3 regions of the Dongia sp. P2_B8 genome follow, and region 2 is predicted to be linked to each of the others. Evidence: riboswitches for the same ligand, from Rfam matches in the RefSeq annotation. Region 2 holds a riboswitch; each other region holds the start of a gene.

Region 1 (5,238 bases), on a different contig from region 2:
CCCAGCGTCTTGCCCGGCTCGACCCGGATTGTCACGCCGTCGACGATCATCTTGCCGGCCGTGCCCCAGCTGATGTCGGTGGTGGTGATGGTCATTGCGGACGCCTCGCGCGATAGAGGATGAGGGCAAAGGCTGGGGCGCCGAACAAGGCCGTCACCACGCCGATGGGGAGGATCTGCTGTGGGATGATGACGCGTGACACAATATCGGCCAGCACCATGAACACGGCGCCGATCATCAACGACGCGGGCAGCAAGCGCGCATGGGCTGGCCCAACCAGGAAACGCGCGGCATGGGGAATGACCAGGCCGACAAAGCCGATCGACCCCACAATGCCGACCATGGTGGCGGTTATCATGGCGGTGAGGCCGAACAGGATGAGGCGCACGCGCAATACCGGAATGCCAAGTGCTGCCGCCGCATCGGTTCCGAAGGTGAAGGCATCAAGGGCCCGGGCATAAAGGAGGCAGATCGCAAAACCGCTGACGGCAACCGGTGCTGCCAGATAGACATCCTCCCAGCGCACGCCACCAAGGCTGCCCAACAGCCAGAACATGACGCCGCGGGCCTGTTCGGCATTGGCCGAGGTTGTGACAACATAGGCGGTGAGCGCATTGAAAAGCTGCGAGCCGGCGACACCGGCCAGAATGATGCGGTCCGATCCGCCGCCGGCACCGGCGGCCAGCAACGTCACTAGGACGAAGGCAAGGACAGCCCCGGCGAAGGCCCCGACAGAGAGTGTGATGAGTCCAGCACCGACGCCCAGGATCATGACGGCCACTGCGCCGGTCGACGCACCGGCCGAGATGCCGAGTACATAGGGCTCGGCCAACGGGTTGCGCAGCAACGCTTGCAGAATGGCGCCGGATATTGCCAGCGCGCCACCGCAGCAGGCCGCAACCAGAGCTCGGCTCAGGCGGTAGTCCCAGATGATGCCTGCCTGGATCGCACTGAGCTCGAAACCGGTGCCGAACAGTTTGTTGGCGATCGCCTTGTAGGCCGATGCCAGCGGAATCGGCACCTCGCCGATCGACACCGCCATGCCGATGGCAAGGGCCAAGGCGATCAGCGACAGCAAAGCGAGTGAGGCACGCATGCCCCACCCACCCTGAAGAGCCGGATTTATCGAGTTGTAAGTCAATTTGCCCCCAGTCAATTTGTGAGGCCGAACTGCTTGATGCCCTCGGCGACGGCTTCAATCCCGCTCACGGCGCGTATGGTCGGGCTCATTGCCTGCGAATCCATGATCACGATGTGCTTTTGCTTGACCGCATCGAGCTTGCTGGTGACCGGATCCGTCTCCAGGAAGTTGAGCTTCACCGCGACATCGTCGGCGGGATAGCGCCGCCGATCCATCCGCGCCACCACGATCACCTGCGGATTGGCGCCAGCGATGCTTTCCCAGCTCGCCAGCGGCCATTCTTCTTGTGTCGTCACGACATTCTTGGCGCCCAGCGTTTCCATGATGTAGGCCGGGGTGCCGTTCTTGCCGGCGATATAGGCATCGCCGTTCACCTTGGGGCTCGAGAACCAGAACACCATGGACAGGCCGCCGTTCTGAGCATTGGCGGCTTTGCTGCCGGCAACCTTGGCAATGGCCTCGGCCTCGCGTTTCTTGAGATCGGCGATCAAGGCGTCGCCGCGATCCTGCACGTCGAAGATCTGCGCCATGTCGTGGATCTCCTGATAGACCAGCGACATGTTGAACATCTCCTTGCGCACGCCATCGCCACCGCCGGAATTGTCCTTGGCGACGCAATCGGCCGGCGCCACATAGCTGGGGATCTTGAGGTCCGAGAACTGCTTGCGCGTGGCGACCGATCCATTGGGGCCGACATGCCATTCGAACTCGGCCGTGACCAGGTCCGGCTCTCGCGCCAGGACGCTTTCGAAACTGGGATCATTGTCGGCAAGCCGCTTGATCTTGGCATTGGCCGCTTCGTAGCCCGGCAGCACCGGACCGAACCACACCGCCGTGCCGACGATTTTGTCGGCGAGGCCCAGCGACAGCAGGATCTCCGCGCTGCTTTGGCCGATGGCGACTGTGCGTGTCGGCGCCTTGTCGAAGGTAAGTGTCTCGCCGCAATTCTCGATTGTCAGCGGATATTGGGTAGGCTCGGCCAATGCTGCCGGCGCGCCGATGGCGAGGCAGGTGAGGGCGGTCAGTGCCGAGAGGCTGGTCCGATGGATGGGCCAAGCTGTTGGTTGGGTTTGCATGTCAGATCCCCTTGTTAATGAAGATATGCAATGTTATAACATTACATATAAGATTTAACCTTATCAACCGGCTGGCGCGTAGCGCGGGCCGGTTGAAGCGGAATGTGGCAGGGGATGTCACCGGCGGCGGCTCAAGGCCTTACCTGGCGCCGAATAGTTGGCCGAATATGGGGAAAGTATGCCGGTCACCCGGCACGCCTGTGTTGGCGCCATGTCAACGTCTCCATCTCGGGCACCCCGCCCGGGTTAGACTTAAAACGCGTCGATGGCAGGTCTCCTGACTCGCGGGTCGATGCCTGCTGCCAACCTTCCCAACCGTCAGACGGTCAGTGGTACGAAGTGGCAGTGAGCTATCCGCTTACAGTTGCGGGGGCAGTCACGGTTTAGGCCCCGATTGGGTCGTCCGCACCGTGTTCCCTATTAATCCCCTGGAATTCATCCGTCGGGGAACCATCGCGGTGATTCATACGGGGACGCGACGGCGGGCGTCAAGGCCGTACGCGTCACGAAATTCTCATGCGGGCGATAGGTGCCTCCGCTACCATCCGGCCATGAACGAGCAACGTATCGATATTGAGCTGCGGCCGATGGTCCCCGCTGATTTGCCGGCTGTGACGGTGATCCGGACCAGCGTGATCGAGAATCATCTGTCGGTCGCAGAGATGGCGGCACGGGGCATCACGGAGGACGGCATCATTGCCGAGATGGTTGCTGGCAATCTGCGCGGCTGGGTGATGCTGGTGAGTGGCGTACCGGTGGCCTTCTCTTTCGCCAGGCGCGTTGAGAAGACCATTTTCGCCATGTTCGTGCAGCCCGGCTATGAAGGCCTTGGGCTCGGGCGGCGCGTGATGGCGGCGGCGGAAGATTGGCTGTTTGAAGAGGGCGTTACGGATATCTGGCTGACCACCGATGCCAATCCAGCGATCCGTGCCCACGGCTTCTATCAGCGGCTGGGTTGGGTCACGGACTGGTCGGCGGAGGCTGGCGAAGTCACTTACTGGAAGCGCCGCGCGCCTTGAGGAAGGCGAGGGCACCCTGGCCCGCCACATAGCCGCTGGCCATGCACGCCGTCAGCAGATAGCCGCCCGTGGGCGCTTCCCAATCCAGCATCTCGCCGGCGCAGAATATGCCGGGATGATCTTTCAACATCAGATGCTGGTCGAGACCATCGCGCTTCACGCCACCGGCGGAACTGATGGCCTCAGAGATCGGACGCGTCGCGACAAGACGCAGCGGTAGCGCCTTGATGCCCTTGGCCAAGTGCACCGGATCGGCAAAATCGTCTGCCGGCAGGCATTCGCGCAGCAGCGCAGCCTTTGCGCCGGACAAGCTCAGGCGCGATTTCAACTGCGAGGCGAGGGAACGCGACCCGCGCTGCGCCAGCGCATCGGCGATCTTCGCCAGATCGTGGTTGGGCAGCAGGTCGAGATGGAGGACCGCCGTGTCCGTGGCAGTGATTGCATCGCGCAACGGGCCGGAGAGGGCATAGATCAAGCCACCTTCGATGCCGGTTTCGGTGATGATCGCTTCGCCCTGCCGGCGCTGGCCGTTGAACGTGGCGGCGATGTTCTTCAGCGGTTCGCCAACGAAGCGGGACCGGAGATGATCGCTCCAGCCGATATCGAAGCCGCAATTGGCTGGAGTGAGCGGTGCAAGATCGATTTGGCGTGCGGCGAGAATATCCTGCCAGGCGCCATCCGATCCCAATTGCGGCCAGCTGCCGCCGCCCAGCGCCAGCACGATGACATCGCCTTTCACCTGTTGCTCACCTTGCGGTGTCGCAAAGCACAGGGCGCCATCCGGCGACCAGCCTACCCATCGATGTCGCACGTGAATGCGTACACCGGACTGGCGCAGTCGATGCAGCCAGCTACGCAACAGCGGAGCTGCCTTCATCTCGTCGGGAAAGACTCGCCCCGAACTGCCGACGAAAGTGTTGATGCCGAGATCATGGATCCAGCCGCGCAAATGGTCGGGGCCGAAGGCTGCGAGCCAGGTCGCGACCCAATCCTGCCGTGCACCGTAACGTGCGGTAAAGGCTGCCAGCGGTTCGCTGTGGGTGATGTTGAGGCCACCTTTGCCGGCCATCAGGAATTTGCGGCCGACCGAGGGCATTGCGTCATAGAGATCGACGGCGACGCCACCTAGCGCCAGCATCTCCGCTGCCATCAGACCGGCCGGCCCGCCGCCGATGACGACAGCGCTGCTAGTCATTCTCGACACGGCGGAACGGTGACAGCGTACCTAGCTCCTGCATCTCGTTGCGCATCACGCGGCGCTCGCGGTCCAGATAATCGGCAACCGCGTCGCGGAAATTGGTGTCGGTGATCCAATGCGCCGAATGGGTTTCGACCGGCAGGTACCCGCGCTGGATCTTATGCTCGCCCTGGGCACCGGCCTCGACGCGCTTCAGGCCATGCTGGATGGCGTAGTCGATTGCCTGGTAGTAGCAGCATTCGAAATGGAGATTGGGCACATCCTCGACGCAGCCCCAATTGCGCCCATAGAGCGCGTCCGTCCCACGGAGATTGAGCGCACCCGCAATGGGCATGCCGTCCCGAAACGCCATCACCAGCACGATCTTGTCACGCAGCGTGCCATGGATCGCATCGAAGAAGGCGCGGGTGAGATAGGGGCGGCCCCATTTGCGGCTGCCGGTATCCATGTAGAAGTCGAAGAAGGCGTCCCAATGCGCTGGCTTCAGGTCGTCTCCCGACAACGCTCGAACATCGATCCCGGCGACGCTGGCGCGTTCCTTGCGGATCGCCTTGCGCTTGCGCGACGACAGGGTGGCGAGGAAGTCATCGAAGCTGCCATAGCCGTCATTGTGCCAGTGATACTGGCACCCCAGGCGATGCAGATATCCATGCTCGGCCAGTTCCGCCGCTTCCTCACCCGTGCAGAAGGTGATGTGCAGTGATGAGAGGCCCGACTTTTCCACCGTGCTGGTGAGCGCACCGATGAGGGCGCTGCGCATCACCGCATCGTCGGCGCTGGGCTTCACCAGCAGGCGCGGCCCAG
Region 2 (5,238 bases):
CGTGATCCAGATCGGCATTCGCGGTGCGCAGACCACGGCCGATGGCTGGGACTTCTCGGAAAAGAGCGGCATGCGCGTCGTCTATATGGAGGAGTTCGCCGAGATCGGCGTCGATGCCGTGATCCAGGAAGCGCGCCGGGTGGTGGGCGACGGACCGGTCTACTTGAGCTTCGATGTCGACGGGCTGGACCCGATCTATACGCCGGGCACAGGCACGCCGGAGATCGGCGGCATCACCACCCTGGAAGCGCAGAAGCTGCTGCGCGGCCTGCGGCACCTCAACTATATCGGCGCCGATGTCGTCGAAGTGGCACCACCCTTCGATCCCACCGGCAACACGGCATTGGTAGCGGCGACGTTGATGTATGAGATTCTCTGCCTGCTGGCCGAGCAGATTGCGGCGGGGCGTACATAACCCCCGCACGTTCCCGCGTCATCCCCGAGCTTGACGGTTGAGAAGTGTTTGCCCCTGCTCTGAAGTCCCTCTACCGCGCGATATGGACGTCGGCGCCGATCCCCAGTTCCGCGCAGATGTCGCGTACCAGATCGGCGCGGTTGAGCGTGTAGAAATGGAAATGGCGCACACCGAACTTGAGAAGCGCGCGGCATTGTTCGACGGCGATCTCGACCGCGACGGCATTGCGGTCGTCCGACTCCTCCGCTGAGGCGGTGAGTCGGGCCCGGATGCTCTCTGGAATATGCGTGCCGCAGGCGGTAGCCATCGCCTCGGTCTTGGCCCAGCTGCGGATCGGCAGGATGCCGGGCACGATCGGTGCCGTGACGCCAGCCCGCGTCGCGCGCTCGACGAAGCGCTTGTAGCAATCGACGTCGAAGAAGAACTGCGTGATGGCGCGGCTGGCCCCCGCGTCGATCTTGCGCTTCAGATGATCGAGATCCGCACCGGCATTTTGTGCCTGGGGATGCACTTCCGGATAGGCGGCTACACTGATGTCGAACGGGTGCAGGCGGCGGAGGCCCGCCACCAGATCGTCGGCATAGGCATAGCCATTGGCAACCGGCGTGTAGCCAGCGGCAATGCCGGCCTGGGGATCGCCACGCAACGCCACGATCCGGTTGATGCCGGCCTGCCAGTATGAATCGGCGATGGCATCGATCTCGTCGCGGCTGGCACCGACACAGGTGAGATGGGCTGCCGCCGGCACGCCGGAGCGCGACTGCATTTCCGAGACCAAGGCGCGGGTCTGGTCGCGCGTCGAGCCGCCGGCACCATAGGTGACCGAGACGAAACGGGGGCCGAGGGCAGCCAGATCATCGGCCGCTTCCCAGAACGCATTGGCCAGCGACGGCTGCTTGGGCGGGAAGAATTCGAAGCTGACTGTGACGCCGGGGTCACGCATCTGCCGGGCCTCCTGGCGAAGCCTCGCCACCTGTTCAAAACGATCCTGAGGGGCGCTGCGCTCGATCATACTCAATGGCGGCATGTTCATGCTGGCGGCTCCGGGTTGATGGGCAACACGAGACACAGCATAACAGATTCGAGATATAATGATATCTTTATGTTATTTAAACAGGTGTATCATTATATGATTTTAATATAATTATTTCAGCTACTTAGATTTGGCGACGACGAAAACGGTCACCGGCAAGGCAGCCCGCCAGGCGTCAAAATCACCGAGCGGCTTGGCGTGGGAGATGCTGATCCGGGTGAGATCGCCGCCCACCTTGCCCTGCCAGTCGACCAGCAGCATCTCGCTCTGGACGGTAACGGCGTTGGCCACCAGCCGCCCGCCGGGCTTCAACGCCGCCCAGCAGAGATCGAGGACATTGGGTTCCGTGACACCACCGCCGATGAAGATGGCGTCGGGGGTTTCCAGACCGGCCAGTGCCGCGGGTGCGGCACCGGCGACAAGGGCGAGGCCGGGGACACCGAGGGCCAGAGCGTTGGCGCGGATGAGCTGCTGACGTCCAGCATCGGCCTCGATCGCGATGGCGCGGCAGGTGGGATGTGTCCGCATCCATTCAATGCCGATCGAGCCGCAGCCGGCGCCAACGTCCCACAGCAATTCGCCGTGACAGGGGCCAAGACGCGCCAGAGTCACCGCGCGGACATCGCGCTTGGTGAGCTGGCCGTCGTTTTGATAGGCGTCGTCCGGCAGGCCTGCCAGGGTCGAGAGCGGCCTTGCGCCAGCCGCTGCGCGACACTGGACGGCCACGAGATTGAGGGCGGCGATGTCCTGTGCCGGCCAATTGGCGGCGGTGCCCTCGAGGCGGCGTTCCTTAGGCCCGCCCATATGTTCGAGCGCCGTCATTTCGCTCGAGCCGAAGCCGCGGCCGGTCAGCAGCTTGGCGATGGCGGCAGGCGAGCCGCCATCATGGCTGAGGATGAGCAGCCGGGCGCCGTCATGGAGATGGAGATGAAGGCCCTCGATCGGCCGGCCATGGATGGTGAGAAGTGCCACATCTTGCAGCACCCAGCCCATCCGCGCGGCAGCGAGGGAGAAGGAGGATGGTGCCGGGAACACATGCATGTCACCCGCGGGCACCAGGCGGCTGAGGCTGGCCCCCATGCCGTAGAGCATCGGATCGCCGCTGGCCAGCACGCAGACCGGGCTGCCTTTGAGGGCGAGAACTTGCGCGAAGGCGCCCTCAAACGGTGTCGGCCAGGGGCGGCGTTCGGCAATCATCTCAGCAGGCAGCATGGCGAGATGCCGCTCCCCGCCGAAGACGATCCGGGCCCCGGCCAGGGCAGCACGCGCCGCAACGCTCAGCCCATCGATACCGTCTTCGCCGATGCCGACCAGCGTGAGCCAGGCTGCCATGTCGCATATCTCTTTGAAATGAGGGCCGCTTTTGCGCTTGAATACGGCATGGTGAAGCGCCCGGCAAGGGGTCGCACCCAAGGCAAACAGCGGAAAATCCACTTCCGCTCCCCTGCCCGCTCCTATAGAAGAAGGCCATTCACCGGTGCCCTTCGGGGCCTAAGAGGGAACGCGGGAGGGAGCAGGATATCGCCCCCAGCCGTGGCTGCCCCCGCAACTGTGAGCGGCGAGCCGATCGCGAAACAGCCACTGGACTCAGGTCCGGGAAGGCTATGATCGGCACCGACCCGCGAGCCAGGAGACCTGCCGATGAACCGGGTTGCGGTTGGATACATCGGTCGGGGCGTACCGATGCCGTGGCGGCTGGCCTTCAGATGAGGTCCACCACCCATTCACCGCGATGGCTTTTGCCGGTGACACCGTGACCGACCGTTCGTTTCAGAACGCAGATATGTCAGGCGAGATTGTGGGCAGCGCCGCCAATCGCCGCTTTGCCTGCCCGGGCCTCTTCCGCATCGTGCCCTCGCGCGACGGCGGGATCTGCCGCATCAAGCTGGCGCGCGGGCTGGTGAATTCGACGCAGCTCCGCGCGATCGCCGCGGCGGCCGCGCGCTACGGTGTACCGGCGGTCGAAGCCACCAACCGCAGCAACATCCAGATCCGCGGCGTGCGCGCCGGGTGCGAAGAGGCGCTCATCGAGATGCTGGTGGATGCCAGTCTTGGCCCCCGCACGGCCGGCGCCGACGATGTGCGCAATGTGATGGTCAGTCCGCTGGCGGGGCTCGATCCCGCAGCCCTGATCGACGTCGCGCCTTTGGCAGACGCCATTTTGGCGCGTCTTGAGGCGCAGCCCAGATACCACGCCCTGTCACCGAAATTCGCGATCCAGATCGATGGTGGCGAAAGCATCACCATGGTCGAACATCCCAACGACATCTGGTTTGCCGCGACCGACGCTGCGCATTTTGCCGTCGGCTTTGCAGGCGTTCCCGGCGAAAGGCCGGCGGGCATTGTCGCAGCAGCGGATGTTGAGGCGGCCTTGTTTGCCTTGCTGGATCTGTTCATAGCCGAGATCGGCAAGACCAATGCGAACGGGGACAAGATCACGCGCATGCGCCACCTGCTGGTGGCGCGGCGCGTCGAGGAATTGATGACCGCCCTGCCCTGTCCGGTCAGTGCCCCAGCCGGCTGGCACCGCGAAGAGCCGATGCTGCTTGGCCATATTGGCGCGCGTGAGCAGGCGGATGGGCGCTTTGCGATCGGCGCCGTACCGCCGCTGGGGCGCATCGGACCGTCAATGCTGCGCGGCCTTGCCGATCTTGCGGATTTGGCCTCGGCCGGGGAGATCCGCATGACGCCATGGCAGAGCGTGCTGCTGCCGAACATCGCCGAGGGCGCGCTCATCGATGCCGTGGCGCAGCTGGATGAGCTGGGCTTTATCACGCGGCCCGACCGGACCCTGGCTGCTGCCATCACCTGTGCCGGCAGCGCCGGCTGCAAATCCGGCCTCGCCGACACCAAGGTGGATGCGCTGGCCTTGGCGGACAGGATCGACGGGTCCGGCGCCAGCGTCTTTGGCATCCATCTTACCGGCTGCAGCAAATCCTGCGCGGCCCCCCGGCCGGCACCGGTCACGTTGCTGGCTATTTCACCCGGCCACTACGATGTCTTCGTGCGAAACGATGTCTTCGCGCAAAACGAGGGGGAAACGGCGGTTTTTGGCAAGCGGATCGGGGCCGACCTCACTATCGAACAGGCAGGCGATCTGCTGGCCGCCACATATTTGCGAGTTCCGGAGTAGAGTGATGATCAATTACGAGCGCGATGGGCAGGAAATCTACCGCCAATCCTTTTCCATCATCCGCGCTGAAGCCGATTTGACCGGCATCCCGAGCGACCTGGAAAAACTCGCCGTCCGTGTGGCGCACGCTTCCGGCATGGTCGATGTCATCCGCGACCTGCGCTTCTCGGATGGTGCCGGCGCCGCGGGCCGCAAAGCGCTGGCCGAAGGTGCGCCGATCCTTGCCGACTGCCGCATGGTCGCCGAAGGGGTGACGCGCGCGCGCCTGCCGATGAAGAACGAGGTTATCTGCACGCTCTACGATCCGCGCGTGCCGCAGATGGCGCAGGATACCGGCAACACGCGCTCGGCAGCAGCGCTCGAATTCTGGCGCGACCGGATGGCCGGCAGCATCGTCGCCATCGGCAATGCGCCCACCGTGCTCTTCCGCCTCCTCGAGATGCTGGATGAAGGGGCGCCGAAACCGGCGCTCATCCTGGGTTTCCCCGTGGGCTTTGTGGGTGCCGCGGAATCCAAAGACATGCTGGCGCAAGACAGCCGCAATGTCCCCTATGTGATCGTGCGCGGCCGCCGCGGCGGCAGCGCCATGGCGGCAGCAGCCGTCAACGCCCTGGCAACGGAGAAAGAATAATTACCATGAGTAAGCCAGGACGTTTG
Region 3 (5,238 bases), on a different contig from region 2:
TCGCCGCCGATCTTCACTGACCGCTTGCTCTTGGTGAAGCTCACCTCGCAATCGCCGACCGCAGGGGCCGCGGTGGCGGCTTCTGGCGCCGGGGCGGGTGCGGTGGGCTGGAAGCTTTCCTCCTGATAGCGGCTGAGCGAGCCGGCGATGGCCGTGACTGCATCCCGTGTCGCCTTCATGAAGGGTTCCGGCCCGCAGCAGAACACATCGCGCGATGCGACGTCGGGGCACAGAAGCGACAACATCGCCCGGTCGATGCGGCCGGTGGGGCCAGACCAGGGCGCGCCGCTGTCATCTTCCACCACCCAGCGCAATTTGAGCGCGGGCCATGATGCCGCCATGCTTTCCAGCTCGCCGCGGCAGAGAAGATCCGCAGGCGCGCGGCCAAAATGCAGGAAGCGGATATCAACCTTGGCCGCCGTGTCGAAGAGATGGCGCGTCATGGAGAGCATCGGTGTGATACCGCTGCCACCCGAAACCAGCAGCAGTTTCGTGGGCGCATCCTTCAGCGTGAAATCGCCGGCGGGGCCGAAGGCCTTCAATGTCGCGCCGACCTTGAAGCTCTCCAGCAGCCAGCGCGAGCCGATGCTGTTTCCTTGCGCCTTCACCGTGATGCTGCAGAGCTGTGGCCGCGTCGGCGAGGAAGAGAGCGTGTAGGTGCGATAGACCGTGCCTCCCGGCGCCGGCAGCTCGACGGTGATGAACTGGCCGGGCCGATAGCGGAACCAGCTGCCATCGGTTGCCGCGAAGCGAAAGGTCTTCACGCTGGGTGCTTCCGCGATGATGTCGACGCAACGCAAGGGCGTCGTCGTTGCATCCCAGAAACGCACGGCCTCGTTGGCGATCGGCGTGTCCATCGTGATCACGCGACGTAGCGGTTGGCGGCCGTCACCTGTTTCAGGCGCGGCGTGATGAGGTCGACATACCATTTGATGAACTGGATGACGCCGCCTTCATGGGCGAGCGAATAGGGTCCGGGCTCATAGGCCGGCGAGAGGATGCCCTTCTGATTGTCCTCGACGATGCGGCGATCCTGGTCGTTGGTGGAAGTCCACATTTCCGTGAGCGTCTTCACATCATAGTCGACACCCTCGAGGGCGTCCTTATGCACCAGCCATTTGGTGGTGACCTGTGTCTGCGTCGGGCTCAACGGCAGGATGCGGAAGCTCAAGCTGTGATCCGCCAGCAGATGGTTCCAGGTGTTGGGAAAGTGGAACAGCAGCATGGAGCCGAGATTGTTGGACGGATAGTCGCCGGTGTTGCGGGTGACGGCCGGCGCGCCGCTCATGGTCATGGAGACGGCATCGCTGTTGAAGGGAATGCGCGCTGTCCGGTACTGGCCGTTTGCCGACATGCGGAACTGGCTGGGAAGCCCCATCGCTTCGCAGCGGGCGGCATGGGCGGCGATGAGATTGTCTTCGCCGACATGATCGACCCCGGTCAGGGTCGGGCTGTCGGAATAGACGCGGCACAGTTCCGGATGGCTGCCGGCGCAGTGATAGCATTCGCGGTTGTTCTCGATCACCAGCTTCCAATTGCCTTCCTCGACGATGGTCGACTCGAAGGCGACCTTGGCGTTTTCGAGATTGTGCGGCGCCATATAGCCTTCGGTTTGGGCGCGGAAATCGGCGAAGGAGGATGGCTGCTCGGCCAATGAGATGAAGATGTAGCCGGCCATTTCCTCGCAATGCACGGGCTTCAGGCCGAACTTCTTGGTGTCGATCTCCTTCATCATGTCGCGCGCATAGACCAGGCGGCCGTCGAGATCGTAGGACCATTGATGATAGGGGCATACCAGCCGTGCGCCGGCGCCCTTGTCCTTGGTGCACAGCTGCTGCCCGCGATGGCGGCAGACATTGTGAAAGGCACGGATGACACGGTCATTGCCGCGGGTGACGATGATCGGATAGGCGCCGATCTTCACGGTCATGAACTCGCCAGGCTTCATGATCTCGCAGGAATGCCCGACGAACAGCCATTCGCGGTAGAAGATGTTTTCAAGGTCGAGCTGGAAGAAGTCCGCATCGGTATAGAATTTCTGCGGCAGGCTGAAATTGGGCTGGCGGCCCAGGAGTTCGACCAGCATCTGGGTGGAATGCGACACCATGAAAGCACCTCAGCGATAGCGCACCGGGAAACGCTCCCGGCGGGGCAAGTTGATGATGGGTGGTCGCTGAGGGTAGCTGGTCGATGATGTCGCGGAAGGCAGCCGCAAGCATCCTCGCCCAATCGCCCACCGCGATCACGGACCAAATCCTTGAGGCTGGTTTCCGGGCTCAGGCAGTGGCTCTTTCGAGCCGGGTGCAGCGCCTTCCCGGGCCGATCGCCCAGTGGCTTTTAGCTGCGCCCATCTCCGCCATGACCGTTGCGGGGGCAGCGCCGGTGTTCAACCGGCTTCCCAATTATCGGCACCGTTCTCCCAGAAAAACGGCGTCGCACCTCGGGACGAAACATAAGAGAGAGAAACGGGTCCTGCCGCGTTTGGTTGCGACCTTGCCTGTCGCAATCAAGCCAATCAATCGTTCCATTTGCGACTGCGCCGACAGGGCTTGTTATTCCGCGGGTTGCTCCGCGAGGACGGGGGCCGTGACCCGCCCGCGGCCAAAGGTGGTGATAAGGGCTGCATTGGCCAGGACGAAGGCAGCACCCAGCATCATGGTGCTGGGGACACCCAGCGCATCGACCACCAGGCCGCCCACCAGCGCGCCGCCGGCAAGCGCCACCTGCGCCATGGAGACGAAAATGGCAGCGCCCGTTTCCAAGGCTTCGGGTGCCGCGCGGAACATCCAGGTCTGGATGCTGATGGGGAGGGCGCCGAAGGCCAGGCCCCAGATCCCCACAATCACCGAGGCCGCGATCTTGCTTTCGCCGAAGGCCGGCAACGACAGGATGGCGAGGCCAAGGAGCAGCGATGTGCCGATCAGCGCCACGCGGACATCCTTGCCGGCAACCCAGCCGCCCGCGACATTGCCGACGAAACCGGTCAGCCCATAGACCAGCAGCAGCAACGTCACCGTGCTGACGCTGATACCCGACACGTCGATAAGGAAGGGCGAGATATAGGTGTAGGCGGCGAACTGGCCGGTGAAGAGCAGCAGGGTGGCGATGAGGCCGAGCCTGGCCTTGGGGATCGTGAACAGGATCGGCAGATCGCGGATGCGTGTTGCCCGCGCCGTCGGCAAAGGCGGTACCAATATCCATTGTGCGACGATCACCAGGACGGCAATGCCGGCCGCCGCGGCAAACGCTGTCCGCCAGCCAAGGAGTTCGCCCACCAGCGACCCTGCCGGCACGCCGGCCACGGTGCCCAGCGACACACCTGCAAAGATCAGCGAGGTGGCACGAACCGCAGCCCAGGGCATCAGCCGGGGCCCGACCGCGACACCGATCACCCAGAAACCGCCGACACCGATCCCCAGCAGCAGCCGGCCGATCAGCAGCGGCACGAAACTTGTCGAAAGCGCCACGGCGACGTTTGAGGTGAACAGCAGGACCATCAGGCCAAGAAGGACATAGCGCCGGTCGAGCCTGCCGGCAGCGACCGTGACCGCAGGGGCCGCGAGTGCGCCGAGCAAACCCGGCATGGTGACCATCAAACCTGCCTGTCCATCGGTGATACCGAGGTCCGCCGCAATGGCCGGCAGCAGGCCCACGGGCAGGAACTCGGTCGTCACCAGGGCAAAGGCGCCGATTGCCACCGACAGGACGGCCGCCCAGGCTGAGAGGGTCGAGGGTGGTGCCCCGATGGTGCCGTCATTTGTCTTTACATGTTCAAGGCTTGCCATTTGCCAATTCCCGCATTATTTATGTATTTATGGAACGATCGTTCCGGTGTTCACCGGAAGCTAGGTGGCCGGAGCGATCGCGTCAAGATATTTTTGGAACGATCGCTATGGAAATGGCTGGAGACACGCAGAAGCGGGGGCGGGGCAGGCCGAAGGCCTTCGATCCCGATACCGCCCTGGACCGCGCCATGATGCTGTTCTGGGACCGGGGCTATGAGGGCACGTCGGTCGACGATCTCAGTGCCGCCATGGGCGTCAGCCCGTCCAGCATCTATGCGACCTTCGGCGACAAGGAAAAGCTCTACCAGGCGGCGATCGATCGCTACCGCGCTGGGCCCGGCGCCCTGACCGCCTCGATCCTCGACAAGGCGCCCACAGCCTATGCCGCGGTCGAAGAAATTTTGATGACATCGGCCAGCGAGCTCACCCGCAAGGACCGGCCGGCCGGCTGCATGTTGGCCAATGCGGTGACCCATTGCGCGCCCACCGCCGAAACGCTGCAGCACGCCATCGCCGAGCGGCGCGGCCTGTCCTTGGGCCTGTTCAAACAGCGCTTCGACCAGGCCTTGGCGGACGGCGAATTGCCAGCGGGGACCAATACCTGCGGCCTTGCGCGCTTTTTCGGGACAGTGCTGCAGGGCATGACCATCCAGGCCCGCGACGGGGTGGGGCCAGATGATCTCAAAGCCGTGGCCGAGACCGCGCTCCGCGCCTGGCCGACCCGGTAAGACCGCGCCAGATCAAGTCGTTAGCGCGGATAGGCGCGGTTAGGAGGGGTGGCCGGGCCGAACCCGAATCTCCTTGCATCCCGCCTTGAAATGCCTATATTCCCGAGCAAATCCCAGGGTCCGATGAGATCCAGCTAGAGGGTGGGCCCAACGGCCCGCCTTTTTTGTTGGGCAGCTTTTGGCCAGCGTCCGTTTTGGACGCCTTTTCCTGGGATCAAACCATCTTCACGACCCGGATTTTTGCCAGATTGCATGTCTTTGACCGATCACATCGCTGACCTGATTTCACCCAGCATCGAGGCCCTCGGCTACGAAGTGGTGCGGGTGACGCTTGCCGGCAGCACCAGGAAGGTGCTGCAGATCATGGCTGAGCCCAAGGAAGACCGTGTGATGTCGGTCGAGGATTGCGCCCGGGTGAGCCGTGCCGTCTCGGCCATCCTCGATGTCGAAGACCCGATCACCGACGCCTATTCCCTGGAAGTCTCGTCGCCCGGTATCGACCGGCCGCTGACACGCCCCAAGGATTTCGTGCGCTTTGCCGGGCATGAAGCAAAGATCGAGACCTTTGAACCCATCGACGGCCGCAAGCGCTTCAAGGGCATCTTGAAGGGTGTCGCGGCCGAGAACGTCCAGATCGACAGCGAAGGGGCGGAAGTCGCCCTGCCGCTCAACCAAATCGCCAAGGCTAAACTGGTGCTGACCGATGCGCTCATTGCGGCGCATGA

The links. Region 2 has a riboswitch for cobalamin ahead of cobG (precorrin-3B synthase). Riboswitches for the same ligand answer to the same signal wherever they lie in the genome.
Region 1: another riboswitch for cobalamin. It lies ahead of AC1DWZ_RS21445 (ABC transporter substrate-binding protein); the one in region 2 lies ahead of cobG (precorrin-3B synthase).
Region 3: another riboswitch for cobalamin. It lies ahead of AC1DWZ_RS17920 (aromatic ring-hydroxylating oxygenase subunit alpha); the one in region 2 lies ahead of cobG (precorrin-3B synthase).

Annotation. Positions count from the first base shown of each region.
Region 1 covers NZ_JBFUDM010000009.1:64,624-69,861, forward strand. The annotation lists gene AC1DWZ_RS21435 (ABC transporter ATP-binding protein) at 1-95, opposite strand, end outside; gene AC1DWZ_RS21440 (FecCD family ABC transporter permease) at 92-1,096, opposite strand; gene AC1DWZ_RS21445 (ABC transporter substrate-binding protein) at 1,153-2,217, opposite strand; cobalamin riboswitch at 2,468-2,687, opposite strand; gene AC1DWZ_RS21450 (N-acetyltransferase family protein) at 2,769-3,236, shown strand; gene AC1DWZ_RS21455 (TIGR03862 family flavoprotein) at 3,208-4,431, opposite strand; gene AC1DWZ_RS21460 (GNAT family N-acetyltransferase) at 4,424-5,238, opposite strand, start outside.
Region 2 covers NZ_JBFUDM010000003.1:1,092,925-1,098,162, reverse strand. The annotation lists gene speB (agmatinase) at 1-415, shown strand, start outside; gene metF (methylenetetrahydrofolate reductase [NAD(P)H]) at 486-1,358, opposite strand; gene cbiE (precorrin-6y C5,15-methyltransferase (decarboxylating) subunit CbiE) at 1,569-2,780, opposite strand; cobalamin riboswitch at 2,907-3,105, shown strand; gene cobG (precorrin-3B synthase) at 3,232-4,581, shown strand; gene AC1DWZ_RS12670 (precorrin-8X methylmutase) at 4,586-5,212, shown strand; gene AC1DWZ_RS12665 (precorrin-2 C(20)-methyltransferase) at 5,218-5,238, shown strand, end outside.
Region 3 covers NZ_JBFUDM010000006.1:244,271-249,508, reverse strand. The annotation lists gene AC1DWZ_RS17925 (FAD-binding oxidoreductase) at 1-857, opposite strand, end outside; gene AC1DWZ_RS17920 (aromatic ring-hydroxylating oxygenase subunit alpha) at 863-2,107, opposite strand; cobalamin riboswitch at 2,245-2,458, opposite strand; gene AC1DWZ_RS17915 (MFS transporter) at 2,553-3,785, opposite strand; gene AC1DWZ_RS17910 (TetR/AcrR family transcriptional regulator) at 3,893-4,513, shown strand; gene rimP (ribosome maturation factor RimP) at 4,766-5,238, shown strand, end outside.